DNA from 2 places in the Paenibacillus sp. AD87 genome. Region 1 is predicted to be linked to the other one. Evidence: riboswitches for the same ligand, from Rfam matches in the RefSeq annotation. Region 1 holds a riboswitch; the other holds the start of a gene.
The links. A riboswitch is a leader RNA that binds a small molecule or an ion and turns the genes downstream of it on or off. The one in region 1 is predicted to bind glycine.

Region 1 (16,336 bases):
GCCCCTTCTTATGAAGCACTCGCATCTTGCACCCATTCCCACTCGACGACATTTCCAGAAGTTCAGGGTAATCTTCAGGATAACAGTAATCCTTCAGGAACTTTCCCGTCACTTCTTCCGGACGATAGCCCAGCAACGAATAGACGGAAGGAGAGACATAAAGCAGCTTGCCGTCCATTGAACTTGTGGTGATTAGATCCTGGGCATGGTCCGCCAACATCTGATATTTCTCCTGCGTTTCATGCAATTTACGTTCCACTTCTACGATCTCGGTTACATCCCTGGCAATACCGTATATCCCCACAATCTCTTCTTTCTCCGTTATGGGCACATAGGTAATCTTGGCCTGTTTCAGGGAACCGTCTCTATGATAAAACGTGATCGACTTACTGACTGAATGTCCAGCCAGTACCTCACGAATGTATTCTTTACGTGACTCCTCGCTTTCGGGAGGGCAAATCCTATCTCGATTTAAGCTACGGAGCTCTTCAAATGTATACCCTGAAATCCTCTCAATCGAGGGATTGGCATCAATATAATTTCCATGGATGTCCATCACATATATGGCATCTGGGTGATTAAAAAACAATGATTGGTAAGAACTTCCCTCAGAAATAATGCGCTTCAGGGTTTCCGTTTTATTAATATCCAAGGCTTACCCCTCTTTTCTCAGCCTATATCTTCATCTAACAACCAAAAAATATAATTTTCGGCGAAATGGGCCTACCCTCGAATAACCATGTAAGCCCGCCTAGAAACAGCTTTTTTTATTTTACCAGATTCCAGTTCGAATTTGCTTACAATCTCTTCACCAAAACCATGTAAAAGCGACAAAAAAATCCCCTTTAAGCGACATAGTCCGTCAATAATTGAGGTCTATGTTTGCTTAAAAGGAATTTATTACACAACTAATGAATAAATTCTACGATTAAATTTCTTTTTTTCTAAAATATAAAACTCCAATTAAAATGAAGAGAACTGCACTGCCCCCGACTACTGCAAGCATGGTCCAAAGCGGAACATTATAAGCTCCGAATCCCCCACCTTCAAACGGTGTCATTAGAATCATCGGCTGCGCCCAAGGGTAATACGGGCCAAATGTAGCCGAGTTCACGATCAGAATGTTCGGTACGGTCAACGCAAAATTCAATGCCAGCGGTGCGGCAAAGCTGCTCCATACCAAGGAAACGAACATTTGGAGAGCAGCGAGCGGCACACAAGCGAATAGCCCCAGCAGCAGCTTACCTGTAAGCAATCCCCATGGGATGGGATCCGTCATGCCCTGGATCGTACCTGTCAGCAGGATGGCCCCCAGCAACAGTAATTGTGTGCCCGCCAGAAGCAAAATCACAATGGTCAGTTTGCCTGCATATACGCCCGTACGAGTAAGCGGCAGCACCAGCATTTGCTTCCAGCCTCCCCCCGCATGCTCGAATCGACAGACGAAAGAGGTAAATACGCCGGTCAGGATGGGCAGTAATAACAAACCGTGCAGAAAGACCATTGAACCCATAAGCACATTCCATTGACCTGATGGGGTGGACAGCAGCCCAATAAGCAGTGCGATTAACGGACTCAGCAGAATCAGAAGCCAGATAGGTGATTTGCCCATTTTGAGTCGCTCAGAGGACAGGATTCGGAAATAGGTTGTTGCAAAACTCATCTTAGGCCACATCCTTCCGGCTAAAGTGCATCATACCCAGCAACATGATTAGGAGCCCCGCCCCTACACCCAAACCGACATACACAAATGGTTTCGGGCTGATCCAAGCCATCTGTGCCCAAGCAAGCGGAAAGTACGGTGAGATACTGAGTGCGAACATCCCCATTACTGCGAGTACAATCCCAAGAGTGACGGGTAGAGCCTGATTTTTGTTTACCATCGTCAGCCATAGCTCCAGCGACAACACCGGAAGCGCGCCAGCCAGTGGCAATAAACCCAGCTTGATTGCATGCGTCCAGGGAATCTCACCAGCGTCGAACCCAAGCAGCAGTCCCAGACCAATAGTTCCCGCTGTTAATAACAAGCAGGAGATAATGAGCAGCACACAAGCGAGCAGGAATTTAGCCAGGTACACCGCAGGTCTCGTGATCGGCATCGCCAGCAGCTGCTTCCATGAACCCTGTTCATGTTCAACATTTGCGATCATCGAGCTGAGAATCGTCGCCCCCAGCATCAAGGCAAGTGGTACAAAAACAACCACATTGTCCAGTAAACCCTCCCACAGATGATTCCCATACTGTTCTTTCAGATAGCCCAAGCGAAGCCCGAAGTTCAAAGCCTGCATTGCCGTCAGTCCAATGGGTGCCAGAAAAACGAGAAACCAGATACCTTTGCCACGAATTTTGAGCCAGTCGGAGGATAACGCACGGCCTGTCATACCGTTGCCCCCTCACCGATGACCCGCATGAACAAGTCTTCCAGGGATTGACGGTGCTCTTCCACACGATAAACCGCATGGTCCTGCTCAACCAATCGACGGACCAGCAATGCAATCGCGCTATTATCCATATACGGGAATGTGAGCGCTGCTCCTTCACGTTGACCAAATTGTCCCTGCTCTCTTGCCAGCTTCATCGCCTCTTCCGGCTCGGAAACCGTCAGTCGAATGGAGCTGCCCGTCTGGCTATGCAGATTGGCGATCGTATCTTGAAGGACCATTTTCCCCTCACGGATAATGCCAACCCGGCTCGCCATCTGTTCCACTTCACTCAGCAAATGGCTGGACACCAGCACGGTAATGCCGTGTTCTAGCGGCATGCGCTTGATTAATTCCCGAATCTCCTGAATGCCCGCTGGATCAAGACCATTCGTCGGCTCGTCCAAAATCAGCAGCTCCGGCTGACCCAACAAGGCACTTGCAATCCCCAGACGCTGTTTCATTCCAAGCGAGTAACCTTTCACGGAACGTTTGGCATCCCGGGTCAGATCCACGATGGAAAGCACTTCGGCAATCCTCGATTTGGGTACATTTAATATCCGGCGCAAGGTTTCCAGATTCTCCACCGCGTTCAGATGACCATAGTATGAAGGATACTCAACCAATGACCCTACTCGTCGCAGAATGTCCATGCGATCCTTGCGGATATCCTTATCAAATATACGGATGACACCTTTGGTTGGCTTGATTAAGCCAAGAAGCATACGAATAGTTGTTGTTTTGCCAGCGCCATTGGGACCAAGGAAGCCGTAGATGTCTCCCTTTTTAATATGCAGATCAAGTTCACGGACCGCCGCACGGTCCCGGTATGTTTTCCATAAGTTAGCGGTTTGAATAATGTTATCAGTCACTGTTTAATCACCTCGGATATCATCGTAACCTTCCAAGGTTAAAGCTGAAGTCGGCTGAAGTTTAAGTTTTGTTTAAAAAAAGGTAAGGCCTTGATTTCCCAGCTCCTCCGCCGCTATAGAGGCACACCCGCAATCCATTCTCAGAGCTGTCTACCCTCTTCCGCAGCCCCATCTCACGAATCAGCAGATCCACGATGGATAACCCCAGACCTGTTCCCTTGGTATCCGAATCTTCCTGCAATCCTGGGCCCCTATCCTGAATAACAAGAGCCTTCTCCCCATGAATCTGTTCTGTCGATATGCCAATATATTTTCCACTCGCTGCATGACGGATGACATTCTGAAACAGGTTATCGAGAACACGACGTAATCCCTGCTCATCCACCTGCCAGAACAACGGTTCTTCCGGCAGATCGATATCAATCTCAAACTGCTCTTTCTCCCAAACGGGATACCAGGCCGCTGCCGTTTCTCTGACGATTCGCAGGACGTCCTTCTGTTCCAGCTTCAATGTATATTTTCCGCTGGTGAGCAGGTTGTACGATAACATGTTATCGATCAATCCGCTCAAATCATCCATCTTGGCTTCCATACGACGCAATGAAGTATCCGCAGCCGGGCTTAGTGGTTCTTTGTGAAGGGAATGCATATGTCCACGAATAACGGTCAGAGGTGTACGCAGATCATGCGACAATCCCGCGACAAGACGTTTGCGAAGCTGCTCTTCCTCCCGCTCCCGGTGACGGCTGTCTGTCAACTGATGCACCATTTCGTTGAACGATTCCTCCAGATGTCCAATCTCGTCCGATCTGCGAATCTCCACAGGAAGGGGAATGCCTTCCTTTCCCGGAGTGATCATCGCCGTCTGGAGCCGGATGAGCCGCTTGCGAATCCGCGCAAAAAACAGGATCGACATGATGATAAATAACAGGAAGATGATCATCATCAATCCACCCAAATACAAAAGTTCCATAGGCCAGTTGTTCTGTGGCTTTTGCAAAAGATACCTTGGAACCTCAATCACCATAAACCCTTGTCCCTTGTCTTCACTATCTCCACCCACAAAAGAAACAACCGTTAGCGGATCACGATAGGAGGCTTCCTTCATAAATTCCAGGGAGGTGTTTGCATTCCATATCGAAGGAATCCGGGTCTCTGTTTTCGGATGATCCAACGTCCATTTCAATGTCGTCATTGTTGTTCCATCCACGTTGGTTTCCGACACATCAACATCCTCTCCAGCGAGAATAAATGCCGTTTCACCGTTTTGGTCCACACGGTACATCGAAGATTTGGGATATTTCCGGTGCAGCTGTTCCATACGTTGATTGATTTTTTCAGATGTCGCCCCATCCAGCTTCTCGGATTCCCGGGTCCACAGGTTGCTAATTTTCGTGCTATCGCCATAAGGTGCCGTATTGTCTTTATTTGTATTGTTCACCACCACCACATAGATAATGGATGTAATGGGGAGAACGACCGGCACAAACAAAACCGCTGCCAAGATCAGGAGAATATATCGGGACATCAAGGTCCGTCCAAAACGCATTTTCCGTTTGCCTGGAAGACTACGGTTCACTCCCCTATTCCTATTGGATGGATCGCGCATCGTCGCTTTTCTTCTCATGGCTTCTTCACACGATAACCAACACCACGAACGGTTTGAATGATGGTTGGGTTCGCCGGATCACGCTCCAGCTTCTCGCGCAGATGCCGGATATGTACCATTAATGTCTTGTCCCCGTCCAGATAAGGCTCGTTCCAAACGGCTTCGTAGATCTGTTCCTTGGTTCGAATCATGCCCATATGCCTGAGCAGGTAGGCGAAGATATGAAACTGTTTGCCCGATAAAATAATTTCTTCCTCCGTCTCCTCATTCACGATTCGGTGATCCTTCTCGTAGATGGACAAGTGGTCCAGTTTTACCACGGTATCGGCCGATATCGCCGTCCCTGCCTTTCGAAGCTGTACTTCAATCCGTGCGGCGAGTTCATCGGGATGGAATGGCTTGGTTACATAATCATCGGCAAAATCAAGCCCATGCAGCTTGTCGTCAATGGACGTTCTAGCCGAGAGCATGACAATGGGCACTTCAGGATGTTCCTTTTTGAGTCGCTGTCCTACCGTAAATCCATCCAGTCCCGGCAGCATGACATCCAGAATAACCAACGAACAGCCCCCGGCAGCTTCAGCCGCACCTTCACCACTTCCGAGCCATACCACCTCATATCCACGCTCCTCCAAGTCGGCCCTAACCCATGTGGCAATTTCCGTATCGTCTTCAATGTATAACAGTTTCGTTTTCATGCGCGTATTCGTTTCCTTTCTGTACCCTTTGGGTTAATTATATATTTGAAACATAATGAAGTATCTTGTTTATATAAAATGTACGAATGATGATCACACGACCATGGATATCCTTTTATTTTAAATTATACCTTAATCATCCGCTTCGCATAATTCATGCAGGGATTGAGAGGTTGATTCAACAACATAAGCATGTGGCATTCATCCCGAGATTGATTTGCATCGAATGCGGCTACTTGCTCACATACTACGTGTGTATACGACGGGAGGAGATTCAACATGCTGCTGGAAGCCATCTATCATCAACCGAAACGGAACTGGGCCTATGCCTACGATAAGGATACCATTCGTCTGCGTCTGCGTGCCAAAAAGAATGACCTCACCGAGGTACATGCCCTGACTGGGGACAAATACGCCTGGGATCGCACCAAAGAGCTAGTTCCTTTAACCAAATATACATCCGATTCCATGTTCGATTATTATGAGGGGCAAGTAAAGCCTCCGTATCATCGACTGAAGTATTCCTTCCTGCTGAAAAGTGGCACAGAACAGATCTGGATGACCGAAACGGATTTCCAAACGCATGAACCCGACGATCCTGGTCACATGTTCCAGTTTCCGTACATCCATCCCGGAGCTGTATTTACACCGCCTGCATGGGTGAAGGATGCAATCTTCTATCAGATCTTCCCTGAACGATTCGCAAATGGCAACCCCGACCTTGATCCAGAAAAAGTGGAACCCTGGGGTGGTGAGCCGACCCCGTTTAACTTCTTCGGCGGTGATCTCCAGGGCGTCATCGACCATCTGGATTACCTTGAAGAGTTGGGCATTAACGCCATTTATTTCACACCAATCTTCGAGGCAACGACCAATCACAAATACGATACCGAAGATTATTTGCGAGTAGATCGGCATTTTGGTGATGCAGATACAGCCAAACGGCTTGTTGAGCTGTGCCATGCACGCGGAATCCGGGTGCTATTGGATGCGGTGTTCAATCATTCTGGGAAGACTTTTGCGCCGTTTGTCGATGTGCAGAAGAACGGGGAGAAGTCCAAATATAAGGACTGGTTCCATGTGCATGAATTCCCGCTGGACGTGAAGGATGGCATTCCTACGTATGAAACATTCGGATTCGAAGCCCACATGCCGAAGCTTAACACGGAAAATCCCGAGGTGAAGGCGTATTTGCTGGAGGTCGCCGAATACTGGATCAAGGAAGTGGGCACCGACGGCTGGCGGCTAGATGTCGCGGATGAAGTGGATAATGCGTTCTGGCGCGACTTCCGCCGTGTAGTGAAGGCTGCGAATCCGGATGCCTATATCCTGGGTGAGGTATGGAATGAGTCCTCCTCCTGGCTGCAAGGTGATCAGTTCGATGCCTCTATGAACTATCCATTTACGGAAGCCGTAAATCGTTTTTTTGTAAAAGATGCCATTCACGCCGAACAGTTCGCGAACTCGATCGGTCGACAACTGTCCCGCTATGCGCTGCAAGCCAGCGAAGTGGCGTTCAATCTGCTTGATAGCCACGATACACCACGGCTGCTCACCTTATGTGAGGGTGACCAGCGGAAGATGAAACTGGCCGCGTTGTTCCAATTCAGCTATATGGGTGCCCCGTGCATCTATTACGGGGATGAGATTGGGCTGGACGGCGATCATGATCCCGGCTGTCGGAAATGTATGGAGTGGGATGAGACGAAGCAGGATCGCGAGCTGTTCACCTTTTATCAGAAGCTAATCGCACTTCGCCAAGCCCATCCTGCCCTGCGTGCAGAAGGCAGCATTCGATTCCTGCAGGCCCGTGAAGGCGGAAGCCAGCTTGTGATGGAACGACAGGATGAGGAGGAGCGCATTCTGATCCTTTTCAATCGTTCGGAAGAAACAGCTATCGTGGAGCTCGAAGCGGGTGCCGGGGAATGGACGGAGTTATTTGGCGAGAATTATCGTACAGCCAAGGAAGAGGGCATCCTGGCCGTTGAGCTGCCCGCATATGGATATGCTGTACTAAGTACAGATATCGCGTAACTTCTTCATATTGTTGTATCCTTGCAATTCCAACGCATTGCAAGCAACGCCGAATAAGCGCTCACAGACCTGTTACTGATCTGTAGAGCGCTTTTCTGCGATATGGATGGATCGTCAATTGATTTAATGACACGGATACTATAGAAAGCTACTGAGGGGCGGCCAGCTGTTCCTTGAGCAATCGGATGGTAGCCTCATATTGTACAAGCCCCACTTGCATACACAAACGCTGTGCAGGTGAGATCTGTTCGCCAAATTGCTTCATCTGGCGCTGCAGCTCGGCATACAGCAACTCTTTACGATTCAGCTCCGACCGGACCCACCCTGCGACAGTATCTTCATCCGCCAGCTCTCCGAAATACAGACGCATCAGAAAATCAGAACGGAACACCTCTGCTTCCAGGGGACTCATCAAATAGGTATTGAACTCCGCAGACCCTTCCGGTGTTAAGGTATACACATTTTTGTCAGGTTTCCCTTCTTGTCTAACGGATTCTTTGGTCAATAACCCTGACTTTTCCATCTTCGCAAGTGTGGGATAAATGGTGCCAAAGCTGGCATCGAAGAAAAATGAAAAGTATTGTTCAAAGTACTGCTTGATCTCATATCCGGAACATGGCTGATTGTGCAGTATTCCGAGGATGACATGCTGCGTGTTCATCGGTGTACCGCTCCTTTCCAATTGCTCTTAACGTATCACATCCTCCCTTATACGTTCAACATCATCAGACATTCACGGATTGGCTTATCCGGCAAAAGGGGTATATCTTTATCCACGATCAGGTGAAGGCAGGTTTCCAGTCAGAGCGACAGGTGTCGCAGCAATCTTGGACTCCAACGGTATGCTGGATTGTGCAGGACCTGAGCGTTTGATCCATGTGCACACCGCTCCCAAAACCAACGTCGCCGCTCCAATCACTACCAAAAGCAGAACATCATGACTAATCCCATCTCCGCCAAGTACCAGATTCATCATACCCTGCACCGCGTAGGTTGCCGGCAGATAATGACCGATCTGTTGATAGAAGTCAGGCATGACATCGCGGGGAATGGTTGCGCCTGATGACAACATCAGCAGAGGCAACAAGGCACTGTTTAACCATGCTCCAGCATTTCCAAGCAGCAGCAAGCTCAATTGCGCCACGAATAGAAAAGATAGAGTAATCAACAACTGAAATAGCCATAACATCCACCATCCATCTGCTGATGATACACCCATAACATGCATCATCCCTGCTCCAACAAGCGATACGATAAATGCAGCACCAACATTGATGATATTGCGCGCCCAGAAACGTTCCCATTTCCCTGCCCTGCTACTGAGTTCACCAGAAACCTTTTGCAGATTCATGCCAAGCAGCATTGCACCTGTAAACGTAGCTGTCACAATCAACATTGGTACCATGGAAAAAGCAAAGTTATGAACTGGATTCAGTCGTTCCACTTCTGCCTCCACCCGGGAAGATAACCCCACCGCCATCGTATTCGCCTGATCGGCAGCCATACCTGATTGATTCAGCACTCCCCGAATGCTGTTTTGCTGTACTTCACGGTTCAACGTCGCTGTAACTTGTGCGGACACGGTCTGCATCACACTTTTTACGGTAGCCACGTTGGATTCATTCATTACATACTTCACTGCCACCGGGCCCGACAAGTCTCCCGCCTGCTGCATGAAACCGGATGGAATCTCGATAATCATGTATACATCCCGGTCCGTTAACATCTGTCTGGCTTCTTCCATAGTTGCCGAAGGTTTAATCGCGAAATGAAGCCCCTCTGCAAGAGACTTTGCCACAGGCTCAGCCGCAGCCCCATCTTCATTTACGATGGTCACAGCAAGCTGATTCATCCGTGCATTTACCTGATCATATCCACTAAGCCAAATGGTATTAAAAAAAACCTGGAACAGTACGGCTGTAATTAACCCGACTACTGTAGCTCCATTTTTCAAAAACAGAAGACTCGTTTGAAAAACACTTTTCATGTTATCCATCTCCTTAATTTGTATAACTTATTCTCGATCTTATATATCGTGTTGATATATGACAATAAATAATATATCTAAACGATATATAAACGTCAATACCTTTTTATTTTTCTTTGTTGGAACAACAAAAAAGCCGATACGCTTCTTCACCAGGAAGAATTCGTATCGGCTTTTTTATCAAGATGGGAGCAGATCATTACCGTTAATGATCAAGCTCCACGAATTAAATTCAGTTCATGTACGTTCATGCATGTTATGCCTTGGCTTCTGGTTCATTTTCAGCAGGAGACTCAGCTTCAATCTCAGGCTCCGCACGCTTCGCCTTCGGTTTAGCAAGCTTCTCCATCATTTTCCGTCCTGTCGGTGTTTGGGCAAGCCCACCTTGGGCCGTTTCACGGTGCCTGCTCGGCATCGCACTGCCCACTTCCAGCATGACATCAATGACTTCGTCAGAAGGAATGGCACTTCGTACCCCGGCCAGCGCCATGTCGGCCGCAGCCAACGCAGTTACGGCACCCAGTCCGTTACGCACGATGCACGGAATTTCCACGAGGCCTGCGACGGGATCGCAGATAAGGCCTAATGTATTTTTTAACGCGAGGCCAACCGCATGAACCACTTGCTCCGGCGTCCCTCCACGCAGCTCCACCATGGCTCCAGCGGCCATACCGATGGCAGAACCCACTTCAGCCTGACAGCCACCCTCGGCACCGGAGATAAATGAATTGTTGGCAATGACATAACCAATCGCTCCCGCACAGAACAGACCGTTCACCAGATGCTCGTCACTCCAGCCAAAACGCTCTTGGGAGCTTATAAACACACCCGGAATGATGCCGCAAGAACCGGCTGTTGGTGTGGCAACGATCCGGCCCATGGAGGCATTCACTTCCGATACACAAAGGGCATACGCCATGGCCAGTGCAGAAGCATCTCCAGAACAAGTCTCACCTTTACGAATGTACTCAGCCATTTTTTTGCCGTCTCCGCCAGTCAAACCGCTGCGTGATGTCGTATCTTCTGTCAGCCCTTTGTGTACAGCTTCCTTCATCACCTGATAGTAATCCGACATCTGCCGTACAACATCCGCTTCCGGGATATTCGTCTCCTGAACCTGCTCTTCGATCATCAGCTCGGCGATGGTTTTGGATTCTGCTGTACAGATGGTATTCAGTTCATGTAGATGTTTAAACCGCATCAGGCTCGACCCCTCTCTTCAAATCAATCACGCGAATGTCCAGCATATGATCCAGTGACCGCAGACGGTTCAACATCTCAGGATTCGGCACACCATCCATCTCCATCGCTGTTAATGCTTCACCATCCCGGGCTTTCCGATCCACTTGCATGTACCCGATGTTCACCCCGGACGAACTGATGGTGGAGGTTACGGAAGCGAGCACTCCTGCTTTGTCCGAATGGCGCAGTACAAGTGTGGGAAACTCTCCGCTGATCTGTACACGAAAATCATTCAATGCATGCACCGATACACTACCTCCGCCAATGGAAGCACCAATTAGTGAGCATTGACGGTCTCCATGCCACAGTTCAATCTTGACCGTATTCGGATGAGGAGCAGGCAGGCCGCTTGTAAAAAACTCTACCTCCATACCCACTTCCTCTGCATATTGTTCTGCATCCGGTATACGTGGATCATCAGTCACATAATCAAGCAGGCCACCGATTAACGCAAGATCCGTACCATGCCCCTGATACGTATCGGCGAACGAGCCATACAGTGTTAATCGAGCGCGTTCAGGCGTGCACCCCAGCCACTGACGGGCAATTCGCCCCAATCTTGCCGCTCCAGCCGTATGTGAACTTGATGGACCTGTCATGGACGGACCAATAATTGAAAAAACGTCTTTAAAACGCATCGCAAACCCTCCATTTATAATCGTCATTTTCATCCAGACGTACACCCATAATGTTCCTTTATTACTGAATGATGACATCAAAAAAGGACAGAAGAAGGCCCTAGGCCCTCTCTCTGTCCTCGATACCTGAGAGTTTCATGATAAGCAGCGCGGCGGATCGATGCAATCCCTGTATTCACAGGTGATGTCACCCTGCACACCGTGCTGCTTGACCATATACCCCTTGGGTGGCGCAGTTTCGCGCACTCTCCAGAGTTGCGTCCAACGATGGTACATTTACCTGAGAGATTAACCACTGCGCCGGGTGCGTAGCAGCTTGCTCCTTCGGTGCCCGACAGCTGCCATTTTACTCGACATGCCCAGGTCTCTCCCGCTCGCTATCATTCGCTGTATGGAACCATTCTGATCTTGTAACAGAACGATAATTGAAGTTTTTAATACTTTCTCATTAAGATTAATCGACCGGAAGATCAGTGTCAACAAACTTAACGATTTCTTTGTGAATATTTGCTTTTTTCCATTTTATACACTAAATAAATTAACGAACTGTAAACTTTCATCACATGAATGTGTTAATGCGTTTCATCTCGAAAGCGTATACATTGTTCATTTTCTATTAGTGACTATCAGTGTTTAATACTATTTATGTTATGTTCCACAGAACGGTTCGGGTATTCAGGTAACCTTTATTCTGTACTAGAATTGCCGTATTTCTGCCTGTCACCCCACCATCGCCTTGGGCTTCGATGGTTCATCGTAATACCTGCTTCGGGAAGGAAGCATACTCGTCACCCACAATCCCAACGCAGCCAGCAGCATAACCCCGGATACAACTGTATATACCATACGAAGTGACAACTGCTCGGCCACTACGCCTGCAATCAAAATGGAAGCCACCTGTAGCATACTTAACACTAGTCCAAGTACACTGCTCATTCGCCCCATCAGATCGACAGGGATATTATTTTGATAAAAGGTAACCAGGCCCGTATTCGCCAGTGCGGAGCACAGACCGAGCAGAATAAAGGCAACCGCCGCCAGCTCAAACGATAATGAACGGGAGAACAGAAAATAACCCAGCGCGACCAGAAGTACACCGCCACCCATCATGTGACGGATCGGCAAATGTTTGGCGAACATCCAAACCAGCATGGAACCTGCCAAATAACCGATTCCGGTGATACTCATTAATGCTCCGTACTGTGATTCAGGCAGGTTCATCACCTGACGGATAAACACCACTTCCTGGGCATCCAGCGACATGCCGACCACCAGAATAATCTGGAACAGGGCATATATACCGACCACGTAGCCCGACTTTCGGCTGAAGCTCAGTACAGCTCTCCAATCCTGGGCAATCATCCGAGGTGTGAGTCTGCTTCCCGTCCCTATATTCTGTTCTCCAATGCCCAGTTTGGGAAGAAACATTAGAATCAACGCAGAAGCAGCAAAGGAAACCGCATTGGCATAAATGGCTGCCGCCGGAGATAAATAAATTAGCATCACTCCTGCAACTGCTGGGCCGGTAATAAATGCCCCTGAGCTGATCAGGGCTTGTAGGGAATTGAAGCGCTTGCGCCGTTCAGCAGGTACCAACCGGGTAATGTATACCTGAGAGGAAGGGACAAATATAGATGAAGACATGCTGATCAGAAACATCACTGCGTACATCATCCATAGGCTGGACATCAGTGGGAGCGCCGCCACCAACAATGCCCGTAGCATATCAGCACCAATCATCAGCTGTCGCTGATCATAACGATCAATCAGGCTGCCTGACCAAAACTTAGTGCACACCGAAGCAATCGGCGAGATAATCCACAACCCTGCGACTGCCGCTGGAGACTGTGTCATATTCAATACCATCAGGTTAATCGCCACAATATATATGAAATCACCCAGATTGGATATGCCCACTCCGCTAAGCAGCAATCCGGCATGCTTCCAGCCACCAGACTGCCCCTTCGATGCAACTCTCTTTGCACGAATGTTCTTCATAGCGCTACCCACCCACTAGAAATCACAAATTATAACTCATAGAAAATACTCTCGTTCTGTACATATGGTTTGCAAAATTTGCTGCATATAAGAGGCATTCGCTCTTTCATCCATTCGTACCTGGACTCATTCTCCATCTGAAATGCAAAATAGCCGAACGTAAAGATCAGCATGAATCCTTCCATTAACCGAATATCACGCTTCGTCAGTGGTCCTGTCTGCTCCGTATATCCCGATAGGAAGACATCCCGTTCCTCCCGATTGAAAATCGTAGCCGCACCTCCGGCATCAAAGAGATAGTAGCCATAACCGTATAAACAAAAATCAATCATAGATATACCCTGATCCGTCACTAGCAGATTACCGCGGGTGATGTCCCCGTGAATCACTCCCCATGTCTCGGCATTCTGCGGATACGCTTCGAGTTGCCTGTTAATGTTCTCAAACGTCTCACGAATCAGATCGAAATCTTCAGGAGTAAAGATACCACGTCTAACGCCTTCCTCCAATTGCTCCAACATGACCAGATTCTCTTTGATCGAGCCATAGGCTGGTCTTACTCCCATTTGCTCTAAGGCAGGGCTATCGTTATATATATCTGAGATGATCGCCTTATCAGCGTGCTGTTCACGGTCATTCGTCTGCTGCCCGCTTTCAGACTTCAGTGAACCCACCTGAGGCTCAGGAGCTCCCGTTGGTCGTCGTCCATATTGGTGCAACGTCTGCAACTGTACGCCCAAATCATGAATCTGCGCTGTTGTCAGACGTTCTCCCTGCTTAATATCCCTGCCCTCAATCCATTCCAGAACAGTACAACAGATCTCTTCTCCTGCTTCGTCCAACCAGACGGTGACCCACTCATCCGATGTATTGCGTACAGGAGTCTGCACCCGCAATGGTCTGGTAGCCCGTAATTCATAAAGTAGATTCATCTCTGCTTCAAGTGCAGGTCGTGTATGCTGGATGCCCGTCATGCTTGCAAAAGCGGCTTTATGTATACGCAATAGGTACTTCTCTCCGGTTGATTCATCAACCACCTGATACGTTAGATTTTCATTATGTCGGATAAAGGAAATTGAAGGCTTTTCTATGGAATAATGCGAGATAATTTCAGTTGCCATGGTGTCATGGGCAATCTTATGGGTAGTTATGATCCACATCTCCTTCTCTTATCAAATTAAAGGTGGTGCTCACAAATATCGTAGCATGATTGTTTTTATTTTGGCAAACTATTCCATATGTAGAATGATGTAAAAAAGCATAACCCCCGAACGACCTCGCCCGAGTGTTATGCTTCCTTCTATCTCTATAAATCTATCATCGATCTCATACTCCATCCAATTTAACAGTTAACCGAAACGTCCCATAATATATTCTTGAGTCAGACGATTGTCCGGGTTGGTGAAAATATGTTCCGTATCCCCGTGCTCAATCATGCTTCCCAGATAAAAATAAGCTGTATAATCCGAGATGCGTGCCGCCTGCTGCATATTATGGGTAACAATCACGATCCGCAGCTCCTTCTTGAGCTCCGAGATCAACTCCTCCACCTTACCCGTTGATACCGGGTCAAGCGCAGATGCCGGCTCATCGAGCAGCAAAATCTGCGGATCAACCGACAACGCGCGGGCGATACAGAGCCGCTGCTGTTGCCCACCCGAAAGGGCCAGGGCAGATTCATTCAGTCTGTCCTTCACTTCGTCCCAGAGCGCAGCGCGACGCAAGCTTTTTTCCACAATTTCATCCAGTGCCTTCTTGTTCTTGATACCGCGGTAGCGGGGGCCAAACGCGATATTGTTGTAGATAGACTTGTGGAAAGGGTTCGGCTTCTGCCACACCATGCCGATCTTCTGACGAAGCTTGATTACATCTGTGCCCGGCTCATTCAGATCATTGCCATCCATCCAGATATGTCCCTCGGTGCGGGAACCGGCAATCTCGTCGTTCATTCGGTTGAGCGACCGCAGGAACGTGGATTTACCACAGCCGGATGGTCCAATGAGTGCCGTTACACTGGCTTCGGGAAAAGTCAGGCTGATCTGCTTAACTGCCTGAAAATGCCCATAATATATGCTTAACTGTTCCGTACCAAAAGGTATGGCCATGTTCGTTCCTCCTTATTTCGAAGCTGTCATGCGGCGGTAAACCACCCGACCGATCCAGCGTGCACTCAGATTGAACGCCAGTACGAGAAGTACAAGCACGGCTGAAGCGCCAGCTGCTACTTCTTTGGAATCCGGGCCAATGCCTTCACTGTTTACTTTCCAGATGTGCACGGCCAGCGTCTCTGCCGGACGCAATGGATTGATCGGCGATCTTGGACTCGTTGGATTCCAGTCCGTGAAGTCCAGCGGTGGACTACTCATACCTGCTGTGAACATCAGGGCTGCTGCTTCACCGAAGATCCGGCCCGATGCCAGGATCGTACCCGTGATTAAGCTTGGCAATGCCACAGGCAGCAGAATGGAAGTAATAATTTTCCATTTGGACAATCCGAGTGCAAGACCTGCTTCCTTCTGCTCTTTTGGAACGGCCCGGAACGCTTGCTCCGTTGTCCGCACCATGAGTGGAAGATTGAATATAGCCAAGGCCATGGCACCCGATAATAAGGAGAATCCGAGACCAAATTTATTAACAATTAACAAGAGTCCGAACAAACCAATAACGATAGACGGGAACGAGGATAACACTTCGACAACCAGTCGAATAAAACTTGTGATCCGGCCCGGCTTGGCGTACTCAGCCATATAAATACCGCCACCCCATCCGAGAGGGATGGTAATAATCAGGGTCAGAACAAGCAGGAAAATCGAGTTGAATAATTGCGGTCCAATCCCG
Region 2 (16,336 bases), on a different contig from region 1:
AATGAAAAAACGTTAACCAGTCTGGGTTATCCCCAAATTCAAAAAAACGTTGCAGCCTGTGCCCTATCCTATTTGGGCAAACGTTACGCAAGAGACATGAAGCCAATGGTCGACGCTTCTCTGATTCAAATGCGGCTAGAAGAGACCGCTGAAGCGGCTGCTTTGATTCGTTACGGTGCCAGTGTGCCCATTCCTTCACTGGATGGCATGGAGACCATCATGGATCTGCTCGGCACCGGTTATTTATTTACGGAACGTGATTTCAGCAATCTCGCCCAATTTCTGCGCAGCTGCGCACAGCTTATGAAATACATGGAGGGCAAATCCGAAGTGGCCCCCACAGTTAGTCGCTACGCTTCATCCATGATATGGATGGAATCCCTGCTGAGCGAGATTGAACGCTGTATCCATAGTGGACGCATTCAGGATCAAGCGAGCAAGGAGCTGATACGTATTCGTAAAAAAATGACGGTGAATGAGGAACGCTTGAAGCGCAAGCTGGATTCTCTAATAAGCAAACACCGCTCCATCATGCAGGAAAATGTGATTAGTCAGCGTGGTGGAAGAACCGTGCTGCCCATTAAGAAAGAATTCCGCAAGCACGTTAAAGGCAGTGTGCTGGATGAATCAGGAAGTGGCCAAACCGTATATATTGAGCCTGCTGAATTAGTAGGCCTGCAAATGGAGCTGTCTTCACTGCAAGCCGAGGAATCACGGGAGGAGATGAAAATCCTCGGTGACTTAACCTCCCTCGCAGAGTCTTATAATCGTGAAATTTCGTTAAATACGGAAACGGTAGGGATTCTGGATTTCCTATTTGCCAAAGCGAAATATGCGGCCACCATGGATGGACGAACTGTACGCGTCAATGCCATTGGACGTGTTCGGCTTCATCATGCCCGCCATCCGTTTATGGGTGCATCCATGGTTCCGCTTGAATTTGCAATTGGTCAAACATATTCCTCACTAATCATTACCGGGCCGAATACGGGTGGCAAAACGGTTGCACTCAAAACATTGGGTCTGCTCACATTGATGATGCAATCTGGTCTGCTTGTGCCTGTCGCTGAAGATGGCGAGATGGCCGTGTATCATGAAATTGCTGTTGATATCGGCGATGGACAGAGCATGGAGCAAGCACTCAGTACCTTTTCTGCACATATTCGCAACATGATTGGCATCCTGGAGCAAGCCGATTCATCAACACTTGTGCTTATTGACGAGATGGCCTCCGGTACCGATCCCGGTGAGGGAGTGGGACTCTCGATCGCCATGCTGGAGGAGCTGCACAGCCGTGGAGCTACCGTTATCGCCACAACCCATTTTGGGGAAATCAAACATTTTGCAGCTGCCACGCCTGGATTTGAGAATGCACGAATGGAATTCGATACGGTCTCTCTTCAACCTCTTTATCGATTGCGGATCGGAGAAGCCGGAGACAGCTATGCCTATTCCATTGCACTGAAACTGGGTATGCCACAGCGTATTATTGAGCGATCCAAGCTCATTTCAGATCAGGGTGTCCCGCAAAGTGTCTCTTCCAGCTTCACTTCATCCGTGCCTAACGTAAATTCGACGTCATCGCAAATAAACAGCACGGTTGAACAAGAACAATTGAATAAAACAAGGAACACGATGAAACCTGTCAGCCCGTCCGTACAGACTGGAACGAGAAAGCAATCTGATCGGCCTGAAACATTAGAACCCACCTCCCCTGTCAAAGCATTCCGAAAAGGGGATCGCGTCTATGCAGCTTATCTGAACCAGTCAGGCATCGTCTGTGATGTGGAGGATAGTCGCGGAAATATCGGAGTCATGCTGCGTGGGCGCAAGGTCAAAATTCACAAGAAACGCCTGACCTTGCACATCTCCGCAGATGAACTATATCCGGGTGACTATGACCTCGACATTGTGCTGGAGTCCAAAGAGAACCGAAAGAAACGCAAACTGATGAGTCGCAAGCATGTGGAAGGACTGAAAATTGAATTGCCCCCTGAAGAATAACCACAGGATTGATATAATGGGTTGAGTTGCTATACTTTAATAAACCTATCGATCGTTCGTGGTTAGAAATTTATCGGGGAAGGAAGACTCGTATGTCTGTTGAGCAGGATACAAAGAAAGTCACTCCAGAAGTTCTTGTATGTCCTTTATGCGGTGAGGCCAATGGCTGCTCCTATGCGGCTGGTCGTCCTCATTCAGAATGCTGGTGTAACCGGGCTGTGTTCCCAGAAGGGGTATTTGACCCCATTCCGGCAGACCAGCGCAGGAAGTCCTGCATCTGCGAGGCATGTCTGGATACGTATAAAAAGAAGACAGAGCAAAATAAAGAGCCCCACAGTTAACCCTGTGAGGCTCTTCTTCAATCAATATTATTTTGTATTGAAATACAGAACGTTACTTCTGCATTTGTTGATAATGCGCTACAGCCTGCTTCAGTACAGGATGACTCTCATCCATGGACGTATACTGGCTGAGTGCTGCTGCAATCCCTTTTTGCTGGATCGTAGTCTGGAGTTCCACCGCTTCCGGGTCTTCCGATACGTCAAACTTGCAGGCTGCTGCCATACCCATCGCCAAAAGTGTTGTCTCTGTTCCATACTCGTAAGCCTGGAGAGCTGGGCGAACCAGACGGTCATTCGGGGACAGTTTCCGCAGTGGAGAACGTCCTACACGAGTTACCTCATCCGTCAGATGCGGGTTAACGAACCGTTCCAATATTTTGGCAATGTACAACTGATGATCGTCGGCATTGAATCCAAAACGCTTCACCAAAACGGCTCCGGTTTCCTGCAAGGCACCATATACGATGGATTTGACTTTTTCATCGGCAATAGCCTTCTGAATTGTATCAAACCCGTTCACATATCCAATATAAGCGACAATACAGTGTCCCGTATTTACGGTAAACAGCTTCCGTTCGATATAAGGCTCCAGATCATCCACATACATTACACCCTCAACCGGTTTGAACGCAGGAGCCATTTGTGAACGGTCAACAACCCATTCATAGAAAGGCTCTACCTGTACATGCAATGGATCTTCATGATGCTGAATCGGCACAATCCGATCTACGGCAGAGTCCGGGAAATACACGTACTGATCCGCAAGCAGGCGAGTCCGCTCATCAAGCAGGCCATATACATGTTCTTTCAGCTGAGTGCTGGCTCCAATTGCATTTTCACAGGCAATAATATGAAGGGGTTGGAAGACATCGCCCGTTCCCAGTCTGGACGTAAGTCCTTTGGCAATACCGGGAGCAATATGTTTCAGAATGTTCACGCCCACTGCAGTTGTGATCAGTTCAGCTTCTGCAACATTCTGAGCAACGGTATCCAGATTGGTTCCATCGATTGCACTCACACCGGTAACTGTCTCCAGGTCTTTGGCCTCGTTAGCCAGTTCAACCGTATACTCTCCACGCTGCTCTAGAGCCTTAACCAGCTCCTGGTTAACGTCCGAGAAAACAACATTGTAGCCTGCACGGGACAGAATCAAACCGATAAAGCCACGTCCAATATTACCTGCTCCAAAGTGAAGGGCCTTCATAGTTCCATTTCACTTTCCAAAATAGTGATGACTTCTTCGGCGGTTTGAGCATGACGCAAAGCTTCCATGTTCTCTTCCTCGGCGCAGATGACTGCGATGCTGGTCAGGATCTCCATATGTTCTCCACCTTGAGCGGCGATACCAATTACCATATACGCTTTTTCTTCCCCAAAATCAACACCTTGCGGGAACTGAATGACGGAAATGCCTGTGGACAGGATGAATGATTTGGATTCCTTCGTGCCGTGTGGAATCGCAAGTCCGTTGCCGACATACGTGGAGACAATCTCTTCACGCTCCAGCATTTTGTCGATGTATTCAGCGGTGATATGTCCCGCGTCTTTCAAAATTTGACCTGCCATACGAATCGCTTCGTATTTGTCCTGAGCCGTTGCATTCATGATGACTTTATCTTTAGTTAACACACTCATGTTTGAATACCTCCAATTTCGGTTTTGCTGCGGTAAAATCCCGCAAGTTCTTGGGACAAGTAATGAATAAGATCATCCCGGTTGCCTTTTTCAAGTAATGCAATCATTTCTTCCTGCAACAATAGCGCACTGATCTCACTCAGTACCTCCAAACTTTCCTTCGATAACTGTCTGGGTCCAAGCATCAAGAGCACATGGCTGACACCTGCCGGGTCTTCCGGCGTGCGTAGAAGCGGCTCTGTCAATTGGAACAGCGTAATTGAAGGACTGTGAATGCCATCACTGCGTGTATGAAACAGAGCGAGGGAAGTTCCGGGAATCTTCTGACTTCCAACAGCTTCACGCTCCTCCAGCAGCCTGGCAATCTCATCTGGATTATTCAATACACCGGATTGATGCAAAACGCTGCACATGGCGTAAGCCGTTTCTAAAAATCCGATCTCCTGATTATCCAGCGGGAACACCTGAAACTTGCCGATTATCTGTACGATTTCAATCAGGGTCGCTTCCAGTCCAACCGGATCGGAAATTCGTCCTGTTGTCCTTGAGTCTGCTTCAGGTGGGGGACTATGTTCCCGCTGAAGCGTCGTTGTCCTGATGAAATGTCTTAAACGTTCACTTTCTTCTGCCGTCAGCAGTGGGCTCACCTTGTAGTATTGATGTTTATCCATCGGCAGATCCACGGTAGAGAGAACCAGATCATATTCCGTCTTTGGGATACGCGCGGCTTCATACCAGGACACGCTGTCCACAATCCGAATTTCGGGAATTTCCTTGGACAGACGGCTCGATAACATCCGTGAAGATCCAATCCCACTCGTACAGACGACGACAGCCCTGATTTCACGCTTCAGCACCCGCAGCCGTTCAATGGAAGCACCGAAGTGCATTACCAAAAATCCGATCTCCTCATCCGGCACATCCGTATTGGGCCAAGCCTCTCGCACGGCTTTCTTTACATCCTCAAACAGTGATTCATAATCTTTGCGGATCTGCTGAAGCAACGGATTACGGATGAGCTGCCGCCCATCCATTCGTTCCAGCACCGGCTCTATATGGGCAATCAGACCTTCACGAAGCAGACGATCCTCATGGAACGAATAATGAGTTTTCTCCTGCATTCGATCTGTAAGAGAACGAACCATGTCGAGTAAGACCAGATCGTCTATGGGCAGTAGACGCGAGGAATGAATCGATTGCTCGATTTCAACTAGCAGCCTGTGAAAATAAGCCTGCTCCTCGCCGACAAACTCCAGCCCAAGCTGGGCAGATAGAACGCCGCACAACCGTGAAGCCAAATATTCCGGCACCTTCCGCTCATCTTGCAGAGGATTCCCAACGTCATTTTTGTCCTGTTGTGTGCCCCGACCTATGCCAAAACCTTTTCGAATCCGCACGACCGCTACAGACAATTGGATCAGCAGCTTCATGTATTGACGTTCCGGGATATTTTCCAACCACTCAATATCCGGCTGCCATAATGCATTTTCGACCGTAAGTACATCCTCATGCCCTATCATTTCCAGAAGTTTGCTGTTTACTTTGGAAACTCCCTGCTCCGCTTGTCTACCGAATAAATCGGATTCATCCAGATATTCAAGAGCGAGCGCAGAAATAGCCATGCGATGAGCCAGCTCGCTTCCATTGATCTTGACCCCATATCCACGTCTGCGAACCAGCTTCAATCCAGCCAGCTGAATGCGTGGTTCCAGATCGTCCAGATCGTTGCTTGCCGTAGACACGGTTACCTTCAGATCTGAGGCCAATGCAAGCAGCTTCACAGGCTCGGATTCATCCAGCAAAATACAAAGCATGAAGAGTTTACGCTCTTCGGGCGTAAACTCCACATATTCGTTAAGCTCAAGTTGTTGACGCAATACGGCCAAATCATCGGAACCGGGATCAATTCGAACCCCGGTTCCCGATTTTTTTTCCAATCTCATGCCAAGGGGCTCAAGCCATTGTTCAATCATCTGCAACTCTCGATGTACGGTACGAGTGCTTACTTTGACCGCAACAGCTATATCGCCAGCAGTTACCTCATGAGGATGCTCCAGCAGGAACTCCACGATCTCACGCTGTCTCCTTGTAATATTACTCATCAGGAGTCGGATTTGAGGCGCTCCACCAGTGCCTCATATTCAGGACTCTTCAGGAAGTTATCGATGGAAATATGCTCTGCATTTGGAGCCACGGATTTGGCCCGGTCAGTCAATGTTTTCTGTGTGATGACGATGTCGGCATCTTGTGGAATCTCACTGATCGCCGTGTTGGTTACAGCGACATCCACACCGGCTGCCTTCATTTTCTTCCGCAGAATCGAGGCACCCATGGCACTCGAACCCATACCTGCATCACAGGAGAATACAATTTTATTGATATCCGTTTTTACTGCCGAAGAAGCAATATCGGCTGCACGGTCAGCTTCACGATTGTCTTTATCAACGGTGAGGTTGCCCGTTTTGCCCTGATTTTTCATATCTTTCATGCGGTTGGAAGCACTATCCAGATCTTCGTCATCCTTCTGTTTACCTGTTTTGAGCAGTATGGATGCCACGAGGAAGGAGATGACCGCAGCTACGGCTACCCCGGCAAACATGCCAAGATATCCGCCCTTAGGTGTTAACAATGAGTAGGCAATGATACTTCCCGGTGACGGTGCAGATACCAAACCAGCTCCTGTCAGCATGAAGGTCAATGTACCCGCCACACCACCAGCCATCGCAGCCAGAATCAGTATCGGTCTCATCAGAATGTAAGGGAAATAAATCTCGTGAATCCCGCCAAAGAAATGAATGATTACAGCACCTGGAGCGGAAGATTTGGCTGATCCGCGACCGAAGAAGCAGTATGCCAGCAAAATGCCGAGTCCAGGTCCTGGGTTGGATTCAAGCATGAATAATACGGATTGCCCCAGTTCTCTTGCTTGATCCGTACCAATCGGTGTCAGAATCCCATGGTTGATGGCATTGTTCAGGAATAATACTTTTCCTGGCTCAATGATCAGGTTGACCAGCGGGAGAAGACCAGCATTCATCAAAGCTTCTACCCCAGCCGATAACACCTTGCTAATCGCTTCAACGAAAGGCCCGATGCCTTTAAGGGCTAGAAGGGCCAAAATCCCACCAATAATACCAGCGGAGAAGTTGTTAACCAGCATCTCAAACCCTGATTTGATTTTGCCATCGACAGCTTTGTCAAATTTCTTAATGACCCAAGCTCCCAATGGTCCGGCAATCATAGCGCCAAGGAACATTGGAATGTCACTGCCGACAATAACCCCGATGGTCATTATTGCACCGACTACACCACCACGTTGGCCGTGTACCATGGTACCGCCTGTGTAACCGATAAGCAAAGGCAGCAAATATTTGATCATTGGATCAACCAGCAATGCAAAATCTGCGTTAGGGAACCATCCTTTTGGAATGAACAATGCCGTAATCAAACCCCAGGCGATAAATGCACCCATGTTCGGCATAACCATACCACTCAGGAAACGTCCAAACTTCTGAACGCCGACCCGTATTCCTCCGCTTTTTTCGGACTTTGCGTCCACTGAACTCATATTGAAAACCTCCTCAACATATTAAACCTTAATTCCACTGAATTTTGACAACGATGATCCAGACGAACAAAGGTACAAATCTTCAATAAATCTTAATTTACAACCATATCGTAAATGAAAACGGTATCTTCTACAACGAAATGAAAACCTACTTCCGTCATGAACGTTGATGACAAGATTTAAATTTAAAGGATTGTCCCATGTTTAAACTTTGTATATGGAATGGAACCTGTTATTCCCTTTCATGTATCATACCCACGAAATGCCCCATTTTAATGACAAATGAAATTGTAAATTTCTTCTATTTAAATGAGCTGTTTCTATCTCAATTAGAAATAATGATGAAACACGTTAGATTGATATTTATTCCATCTACTTAGTCGAGTAACAACGAAAAAAACGCAATTGCCTCATCCTGTCCCAGGTGAGGCAATTGCGCCTAAGTATTCTCCGAATGAGCTGTATCACCATCCGGATCTATAATCAATCGATTCATTTTTATTACGTTAAACGAACTTTTCCATTAAGCTGAAACTCCGTATCTAGCGGAAATTTGTACCTTAATATTATTCCGTATGTTTACGATACGCATCCGCGTTCATCAATGTGGAAAGTGCTGCTGTGAGGTCGCCCTCAACACGAATCTCGATCATCCAGCCTTCCTCATATGGGGAGTTGTTAACCAGCTCCGGGGAATCCTGCAATGCATCATTCACAGCAATAATCGTTCCACTGACAGGAGAAAACAAATCCGAAACGGTTTTGACGGATTCAATCGTTCCAATGCCGTCTTCCGCTTTTACATCCGATTCAAGGTCAGGCAATTCTACAAACACAATGTCACCCAGCTGATGCTGCGCGAACTCGGTAATGCCAATACGTACGGTATCCTCCCCTACGGTCTGCACCCATTCGTGCTCTTCACTGTACAGGAAATCACTTTTCAATTCGCTCATCGATATCCGCCTCGCTTTTCATTAATGAGTGCATGCGTTTCTTTGACCTTAACCTTTTTCCCAGAACATAGCGTATGATATTTTCGATTCAAATGTCAAGATACCTCACAATTTATTTGTTTTTCTTCCTTATATGCCTGTAACTCAAATGGACCCTCCCTACATATAATGGTGAATATTAGAAAAGTAAGCGCACTCTTTATAAATAGACGAACATTTTAATGTTAATTAAAAATTTCATTCGGATTTTTTGTTCATATCTATGATATCGTTCTTGACATCAATAGACGATTCAGGCTTTAATGAGAGTAGTAAATGTGTTTAATTGGTCTATGCAATACCCGCGGATGAATGTAAAGGGAGAGATTACCCTTGACACCCGAATCAGGGTGTACATGCGGTAACGCCGAAGGAGTAAGCCACCGACAAGCGGAGGTGAATCTCTCAGGCAAAAGGACTTTTACGGGACGCAACTCTGGAGAGCATCTAATCGCCCTGTATGGGCGTTATGATCACCCAAGGGGAAACCTGCTGCATCATGCGGCGGGGTAACTCTCAGGTACCAAGGACAGAGCCTAAGAATACAGCGTGCTTCTGGCATGCCGATTCTTTGGCCTGTCCTTTTCCTTTTTCCCAAAAAAACGAAAACAGGTTATAGAGCGGCGCTGCCTATAGCGTCCTTACCTTACTTTTATAATAAAATATGATGCCAGATTCATTGATCCACGGTTATACACTCGGCCGGTTGACGGCCCATGACGAGGTGATTGGATGTCCGATTTGCTTAGAACCCCACTCTTTCCACTCTATCAGCAATATGAAGGCGTACGATGCATTGATTTTGGTGGCTGGGAGCTCCCGGTACAATTCAGTGGAATTCAGAAAGAGCACGAAGCGGTGCGAGAACGTGCCGGATTATTTGATGTATCCCACATGGGCGAATTCACCGTACAAGGTGAACACGCAGAAGCTTTTTTACAGCACATGACCACTAATGATGTAACAACACTCGTTCCCGGTCAGGCCCAATACACGTTAATGTGTTATCCGGATGGCGGCGTGGTCGATGATCTGCTGATCTATAAACTGAAAGACCAGCATTATATGCTGGTGGTTAACGCCTCCAACATCGACAAGGACTGGGCATGGCTGCAACAGCACATGACGCCAGGCGTAACGATGACCAATGATTCGGATCAAACGGCGCTGCTTGCTCTGCAAGGTCCGCTGGCAGTGGATATTCTCAGAGCGGTGACAGACACCGATGTGTCTTCGATTGAGCCTTTCCGCTTTGTGGCAAATGCGAAGGTATGTGGCGTTACATTGCTGTTATCCCGCACCGGATATACGGGTGAAGATGGCTTTGAGCTCTATGTTCCCGCGGAACAAGCTGCTGAGGTCTGGAACGGATTGATGCAAGCCGGAGAAGGTCACGAACTCGTTCCGACAGGACTGGGTGCCCGGGATACGCTGCGCTTTGAAGCCAAGCTGCCCCTGTATGGACAGGAATTGTCTGCAACCATCACACCGCTGGAGGCTGGCGTAGGTATGTTTGTGAAGCTAAATGCAGGACCGTTTATCGGACATGAAGCCTTGTTGCAGCAAAAAAATGATGGGCCTGCCCGAAAGCTGGTCGGCATCGAAGTGCTGGAGCGCGGCATCCCTCGTCCTCATTATCCCATTTACGCCGAAGGCGTACAGATTGGTGAAGTAACCACAGGCACCCAGTCGCCTACGTTAAAACGTAATCTGGGGCTGGCCTTGATTGACAGCAAATATGCTGCACTGGGTACCCCGCTGGAGATTGAGATTCGTGGCAAGAAACTGAAAGCCGAGGTCGTGAAGACCCCTTTTCATAAACGGACACGTGCGCCAAAGACACCTACTCAAGGAGCTGATCAAGCATGAGCAAGCATCGCTACATCCCCATGACCGAGCAGGATCAGAGTGCCATGCTGGCAACCATCGGCGTGGAAACGATTGAGGATCTGTTCCATGACATTCCACAGGAGATTCGCTATCAGGGCGAACTGCCTGTTTCCTCCAAACTGGATGAATACGCACTGACACGTCATATGTCGAAGCAAGCGGCAGCGAATGCCAACTTCGAGACACACGCCAGTTTCCTGGGTGCAGGCATTTATGATCACCACGTTCCCTCCGTCATTAATCATGTAATTTCCCGTTCCGAGTTCTATACAGCCTATACACCCTATCAACCCGAGATCAGCCAAGGAGAATTGCAGGCGATTTTCGAGTTTCAATCCTACATCTGTGAGTTGACAGGCATGGCTGTAGCCAATGCCAGCATGTACGATGGTGCAACTGCATTTGCGGAAGCAGGCAATCTGGCCGCAGCGGCAACCCGCCGCAAACAGCTGATTGTGTCACGTACCGTGCACCCCGAATCCCGTCAGGTATTGCAAGCTTATGCTCACGGCCTCAATCTGGAGATTGTTGAGATTGGATATCAAAATGGTGTAACAGACTGGGATGCCCTGCAAGCCGCCGTGTCCGATGACACCGCAGCCGTCATGATCCAGAGCCCGAACTTCTTCGGCGCCGTGGAAAATGTAAAACAGGCCGCAGACCTTGCGCATGCGCACAAGAGCCTGCTCGTGGTCAGCGCCAACCCGCTATCGCTGGGTCTGCTGGAAGCCCCAGGCAAGCTGGGTGCTGACATCGTCGTTGGCGACGCGCAGCCCCTTGGCATCGCCGCTTCACTCGGCGGCCCAACATGCGGATACTTCGCCGTATCCCAAGCTCATATGCGCCGAATTCCTGGCCGAATTGTAGGCCAGACAACGGACCGCAACGGCAAGCGTGGTTTTGTACTCACGCTGCAAGCACGGGAACAGCATATCCGCCGTGAAAAGGCGACGTCCAACATCTGTTCCAACCAGGCGTTACTCGCGCTGAGCGCCTCTGTATATATGTCCATTATGGGTAAACAAGGCATGATCGACGTCGCTGATTTGAATTTGCAAAAGAGCCATTATGCCCTTAACACGCTTACCGCAATTCCAGGCGTCTCTCTTACGTTTACCGCACCTACGTTCAATGAGTTTGTTATCCAACTGCCTGAAGGAACAAATGTGGAACCACTGCAACTGAAATTGCTGGATGCAGGTTTCATTGGCGGCTATGAGCTTGGACGTGATTATCCGGAGCTCGCCGGACATATGCTGATTGCAGTTACTGAACGACGCAGCAAGGAAGAGATCGACGAATTCGCACGTGTATTGGAGGGATCGCTGTGACTCAGGAAACGACAACAAAGACAACGACGACATCAGCACAAGGACAATCGGAAACGGTAACCTCTATCTCCACTTCGGGCCAACCTGAAACTATCACAACAGACACTAACCAGGCTGCCTCTCCAGCACCGGAGCAATCGTTGATTTTTGAACTCAGCAGTCCGGGTCGGGTCGCTTATTCGTTGCCTGAATGCGACGTTCCCCGTCAAGCTGTGGATTCCCTGATTCCCCGGGAAATGCTTCGGTCGGAAGCAGCAGCATTGCCTGAGGTTTTTGAAGTTGACGTCATTCGCCATTACACTGCCCTGTCTCGTCGTAATTTCGGGATAGATAACGGATTCTATCCGCTGGGCTCTTGTACGATGAAATATAATCCGAAGATTAATGAGGATGTGGCCCGTTACAACGGGTTCGCCAAAATTCATCCCTATCAGCATGAATCCAGCATTCAAGGTGCACTTGAACTGCTCTACACGTTGCAAAATGACCTTGCCGGACTAACCGGTATGGATGCCGTTACGCTCCAACCAGCTGCTGGCGCACATGGCGAATGGACTGGGCTCATGATGATCCGTGCCTACCACGAAGGCCGTGGTGAACAGCGCACGAAAGTTATCGTACCGGACTCTTCTCACGGGACCAACCCGGCAAGTGCCACAGTAGCAGGTTTCGAAACGGTAACGATCCCTTCCCGCGCAGACGGGCTCGTAGATCTGGACGCACTTCGCGCAGCTGTTGGTTCGGACACCGCAGCACTCATGCTGACTAACCCGAACACACTCGGACTTTTCGAAAAAGACATTCAGGAGATTGCCTCCATTGTGCACCAGGCAGGTGGCTTGCTGTATTACGATGGAGCCAACTCCAATGCCATTATGGGCATCACCCGACCTGGCGATATGGGCTTCGACGTAGTGCATCTGAATTTGCATAAAACGATGAGTACTCCGCACGGCGGAGGTGGACCTGGTGCCGGCCCGGTTGGCGTGAAGAGCCGCTTGATTCCGTTTCTGCCGAAACCGATGGTCATCAAAAATGATGAGGGCATATATGCATTGGATCGCGAAGGCGATCAATCCATTGGCCGGGTCAAAGCTTACTATGGTAACTTCGGTATTCTGGTCCGCGCCTATGCCTACATTCGTACTTATGGACCTGAAGGCTTACGCCGGGTATCTGAATGTGCAGTGCTCAACGCCAACTACATGATGGCTCGTCTCGCACCTTACTACGAGATTCCGTATCCAGGCGTGTGTAAACATGAATTTGTTATGTCTGGCCGGGGGTTGAAGCAATATGGTGTACGCACGCTGGATGTTGCCAAACGATTGCTTGATTTTGGGTATCACCCGCCAACCGTGTACTTCCCGCTGAACGTTGAGGAGTGCATCATGATCGAACCAACGGAAACCGAGAGCAAAGAAACACTGGATGGGTTCATCGATACGATGATTCGCATTGCCAAAGAAGCAGAAGAAACGCCTGAATTAGTACTCAATGCCCCTTATAGCACACCGGTTACCCGTCTGGATGAAACAACAGCAGCCCGTAAACCTGTACTGAACTGTGCTTGCAGTTAAAAGCTAACCTCTAATAAACTAATGAAAACATATTCAGTCGTTGATAATCATTAATAAATGCCAAAAACAGCCGCATTTTGCTTTCTGCGCGGCTGTTTTCTTTATTGCTTATTAACCTGTCAGCTTTATTATATCTTCTCCGGTCTAGGGCTTCCAATTGGCCCGTTCCTTCTTGCCCAATCGCGGACAGGTGTAACAATAGGAGCGACCTTGTCGTAAATATTGCAAGCAACAGACGTTTTTGATCGCAAGTCTCTTCGTAGGCTCCAGCGGATGATCAATCATCCGAACCCTGACACGAAGCGGATTCTTGGCCAGACCAAATACATCAGCTTCCAGACCATTTTGCAGCACCAGTTCATCAGCGGCAAACTGACGCAAGAGAGCTTCATCGTCTTGATACGTATTATGAATATTCTCCCTGTAGTTTTGCAGAGCCGTTGGCAACTGCCCCCACAACATGCTGACATGCAACCCAGAAGCTTTGGACAAACACTCCATGAGGGGACGTGCAGTCTGACTGTAAAAACGTCTTAATTCTGCTTCAAGCCAGACCGTTCTTTCCTCCGAATCCTTCGGAGCGAGAGTGACATCCATGTTCTCAAGTTGAAAAGCAATTCGTGTATAGCCGGTTTCCTTCATCAAATGTATACTCAGATTGGCTAGCGAAAAATTCGGAGCTGAATCATGGACGGATACGGTATATTGCAGCGCAGCTGCCACATCACCGAACCAACTGGTGAAATAGGCTGCGGCAACCGTTAGATCCTGTCCCTCGATTAACTGTTGATAGGCGGACAAAAAGCTTCTCATTGCCTCCGGATCAACAATAGATTCTCCACATAGCGATGCCACGGGTACACCATTCAGTTCCTGTACAAGATTAAAGTTCTTCCCCAGTTCCTCACGAATCCGGTCATTCATCATTCGCCGAACAAACGATTCAGGTCATCCAGCATAGAAGTAGCCGCATTGGGTCCATACCCGCCAAACCACGAATCCGACGCCACCTGGAATACCTGATTATTTTTAACAGCCTTCATGTTTTTCCAAATCCCCAAGGTCTGCAGATTGTTATAGATCTCTTCATTATCATTGATAAGGATAATGTAATCCGGATCGATTTCTGGCAGCTTTTCATTAGACAGCACTTCATAGCGACTTTCAGCGCTTGTCACGGGGAAAACAGTTGGTCTGGAGAAACCAAAATCGTCATAAAGCCATTTGTAGTCCATGTCTCCGTAATACCGAATATCATTTCTTATGCGCAATACCATGAGTGTCTTACCTTTTGCTTTGGCGTGAACCTTCTGGATCGCCTCAGCTTTATGCGTTTCATAGGTATTTATCACTTCTTCTGCCTTTTCGTTCAGACCAAAGGCCGCCGCGGTAGCTCGAAATGCCGTCTGCCAATCAGGTGCCACATATCCATTCTCAAGCATGGCCGTTGGAGCAATTTTGGCATAATTCTCGTATTGCTCTTTGCTGTTCGTATCCGTCACAATCAGATCTGGTCCAAGAGAGAGCATTTTCTCTGCACTTACCTTACCTTGATCACCGATGATAGCCACATCATTCAAGAATGGCTTCAAATATAACGGAAAATCTTCGTTCTGTGATTTCACCGTAGCTTTTGGCGTCATGCCAAGTGCAATCAGGTGATCCGTCAAATATGTCACTGTGGAAGCAATGTTTTCTGGCTTTTGCGGTAATGTCTGCTCACCATTTGTATCCTTAAATGTAAACGTGGTATCTTGGGACTCATCCGATGCCGCTTGTTCCTGTTTCGTCGGTTCTGCCTCAGACGAACCTGACTTCTCTTTGTTGCCACAGGCCACAATCAATAATAACACCGCAAGCAAAACTGCTGTTAACGTGAAGTAGCGTTGATTTCGTTGTTTCATTTTCTACAGATCCCCTTATTCTTTGGTTATTCTATTATTTTGTTTTTTGCCATTCTCTCATTTCTCATTACACGTGTGCTTGTGATCCAACCCTTTTCATTTCTTAGATTCATAAAAAACGAACTCCCATGCTGTGGAAGACGTATGAGCGCTTTGCAGTTCGTTGTATCCAACGAAGCGGGAATGGACTCCCATCTTGCGGTTCTCCAATTGCGATCATCCACGCACCAATAAAGATTGGCCTCCAGAACAGGAAGGCATGAATCATACCGAACGACAAACCAACCGTCCTCGTGTTTCTCCTCACAAATTTCAACAAGCGCAGGTTTCGCTTTAACGATACTGTCTGCAAAAGCGAAGACCCCCTCGCATGCCCATGCCTCCTTATAAGAATGTCCAAGACCCGGATGAAGGCTTAGTCTGCTTTTGTTGTTGTTCGGATGGCACTCCAGATGCTGCTCAAAAGACTTGTTAAATATGGTCAACGGAAAATGGGTATCATTACTACCGTTAAGCCATAACATCGGCAAGCGGCTTTCCGACAGATATGTAGATGGATCCCATAATAGACGAACACGTTCTGCCTCTGCCTCCGGCATCGATGCAAAGCTAAGCCCATAATAGGAACCCGGTTCATGCAAATACCCACAGCCATAAACGGGCATGGCAAAAGAAAGCCTGGTGTCTAACCCCGCAACCAAACTTGTGATGATGCCTCCCCATGAAATTCCTGTTATACCTATGCTCTGCTTGTCTACACCCGGAAAAGAGCGGAGCAATGAATGAGCCAATATTACAGCGGCTACGGCATGATACATCCATTGATCTTCAACAGGCTGTTCGTAATCTGCAAATACACCCTGTTTCTCAGGACCACTCCATGAATGTGAAGGCCATTCCATCCGTTCGGTGTGCTCCTCATCCCCGAATGGAACATGCCCTTCCAGATCCATGGCTATCGCAGCATACCCTCGTGCCATCCATTCTTTCACCCAACTGCTAAAAGCTGTTCCCGCACCACCGTGAACCAAAATTACCGCGGGAACTTCCTCGTTAGGAGAGACCGGACGCGGGATGCCGTAGTAGGC

Region 2: another riboswitch for glycine. It lies ahead of gcvT (glycine cleavage system aminomethyltransferase GcvT); the one in region 1 lies ahead of sdaAB (L-serine ammonia-lyase, iron-sulfur-dependent subunit beta).

What each region holds. Positions count from the first base shown of each region.
Region 1 is NZ_LXQN01000022.1:447,305-463,640, forward strand. It holds gene gpAD87_RS30155 (PAS domain-containing hybrid sensor histidine kinase/response regulator) at 1-652, opposite strand, end outside; gene gpAD87_RS30160 (ABC transporter permease) at 929-1,663, opposite strand; gene gpAD87_RS30165 (ABC transporter permease) at 1,665-2,381, opposite strand; gene gpAD87_RS30170 (ABC transporter ATP-binding protein) at 2,378-3,292, opposite strand; gene gpAD87_RS30175 (HAMP domain-containing sensor histidine kinase) at 3,354-4,871, opposite strand; gene gpAD87_RS30180 (response regulator transcription factor) at 4,916-5,599, opposite strand; gene gpAD87_RS30185 (alpha-glycosidase) at 5,879-7,633, shown strand; gene gpAD87_RS30190 (PadR family transcriptional regulator) at 7,782-8,294, opposite strand; gene gpAD87_RS30195 (YhgE/Pip domain-containing protein) at 8,403-9,620, opposite strand; gene sdaAA (L-serine ammonia-lyase, iron-sulfur-dependent, subunit alpha) at 9,877-10,821, opposite strand; gene sdaAB (L-serine ammonia-lyase, iron-sulfur-dependent subunit beta) at 10,811-11,500, opposite strand; glycine riboswitch at 11,612-11,755, opposite strand; glycine riboswitch at 11,760-11,883, opposite strand; gene gpAD87_RS30210 (MFS transporter) at 12,221-13,498, opposite strand; gene gpAD87_RS30215 (phosphotransferase enzyme family protein) at 13,528-14,658, opposite strand; gene pstB (phosphate ABC transporter ATP-binding protein PstB) at 14,848-15,603, opposite strand; gene pstA (phosphate ABC transporter permease PstA) at 15,616-16,336, opposite strand, start outside.
Region 2 is NZ_LXQN01000007.1:413,356-429,691, reverse strand. It holds gene gpAD87_RS02045 (endonuclease MutS2) at 1-2,004, shown strand, start outside; gene gpAD87_RS02040 (cysteine-rich CWC family protein) at 2,097-2,345, shown strand; gene gpAD87_RS02035 (mannitol-1-phosphate 5-dehydrogenase) at 2,398-3,549, opposite strand; gene gpAD87_RS02030 (PTS sugar transporter subunit IIA) at 3,546-3,980, opposite strand; gene gpAD87_RS02025 (BglG family transcription antiterminator) at 3,977-6,082, opposite strand; gene gpAD87_RS02020 (PTS mannitol transporter subunit IICB) at 6,082-7,548, opposite strand; gene gcvH (glycine cleavage system protein GcvH) at 8,115-8,504, opposite strand; glycine riboswitch at 8,852-8,974, shown strand; glycine riboswitch at 8,978-9,078, shown strand; gene gcvT (glycine cleavage system aminomethyltransferase GcvT) at 9,276-10,412, shown strand; gene gcvPA (aminomethyl-transferring glycine dehydrogenase subunit GcvPA) at 10,409-11,764, shown strand; gene gcvPB (aminomethyl-transferring glycine dehydrogenase subunit GcvPB) at 11,857-13,344, shown strand; gene gpAD87_RS01995 (hypothetical protein) at 13,489-14,271, opposite strand; gene gpAD87_RS01990 (ABC transporter substrate-binding protein) at 14,268-15,248, opposite strand; gene gpAD87_RS01985 (alpha/beta hydrolase family protein) at 15,275-16,336, opposite strand, start outside.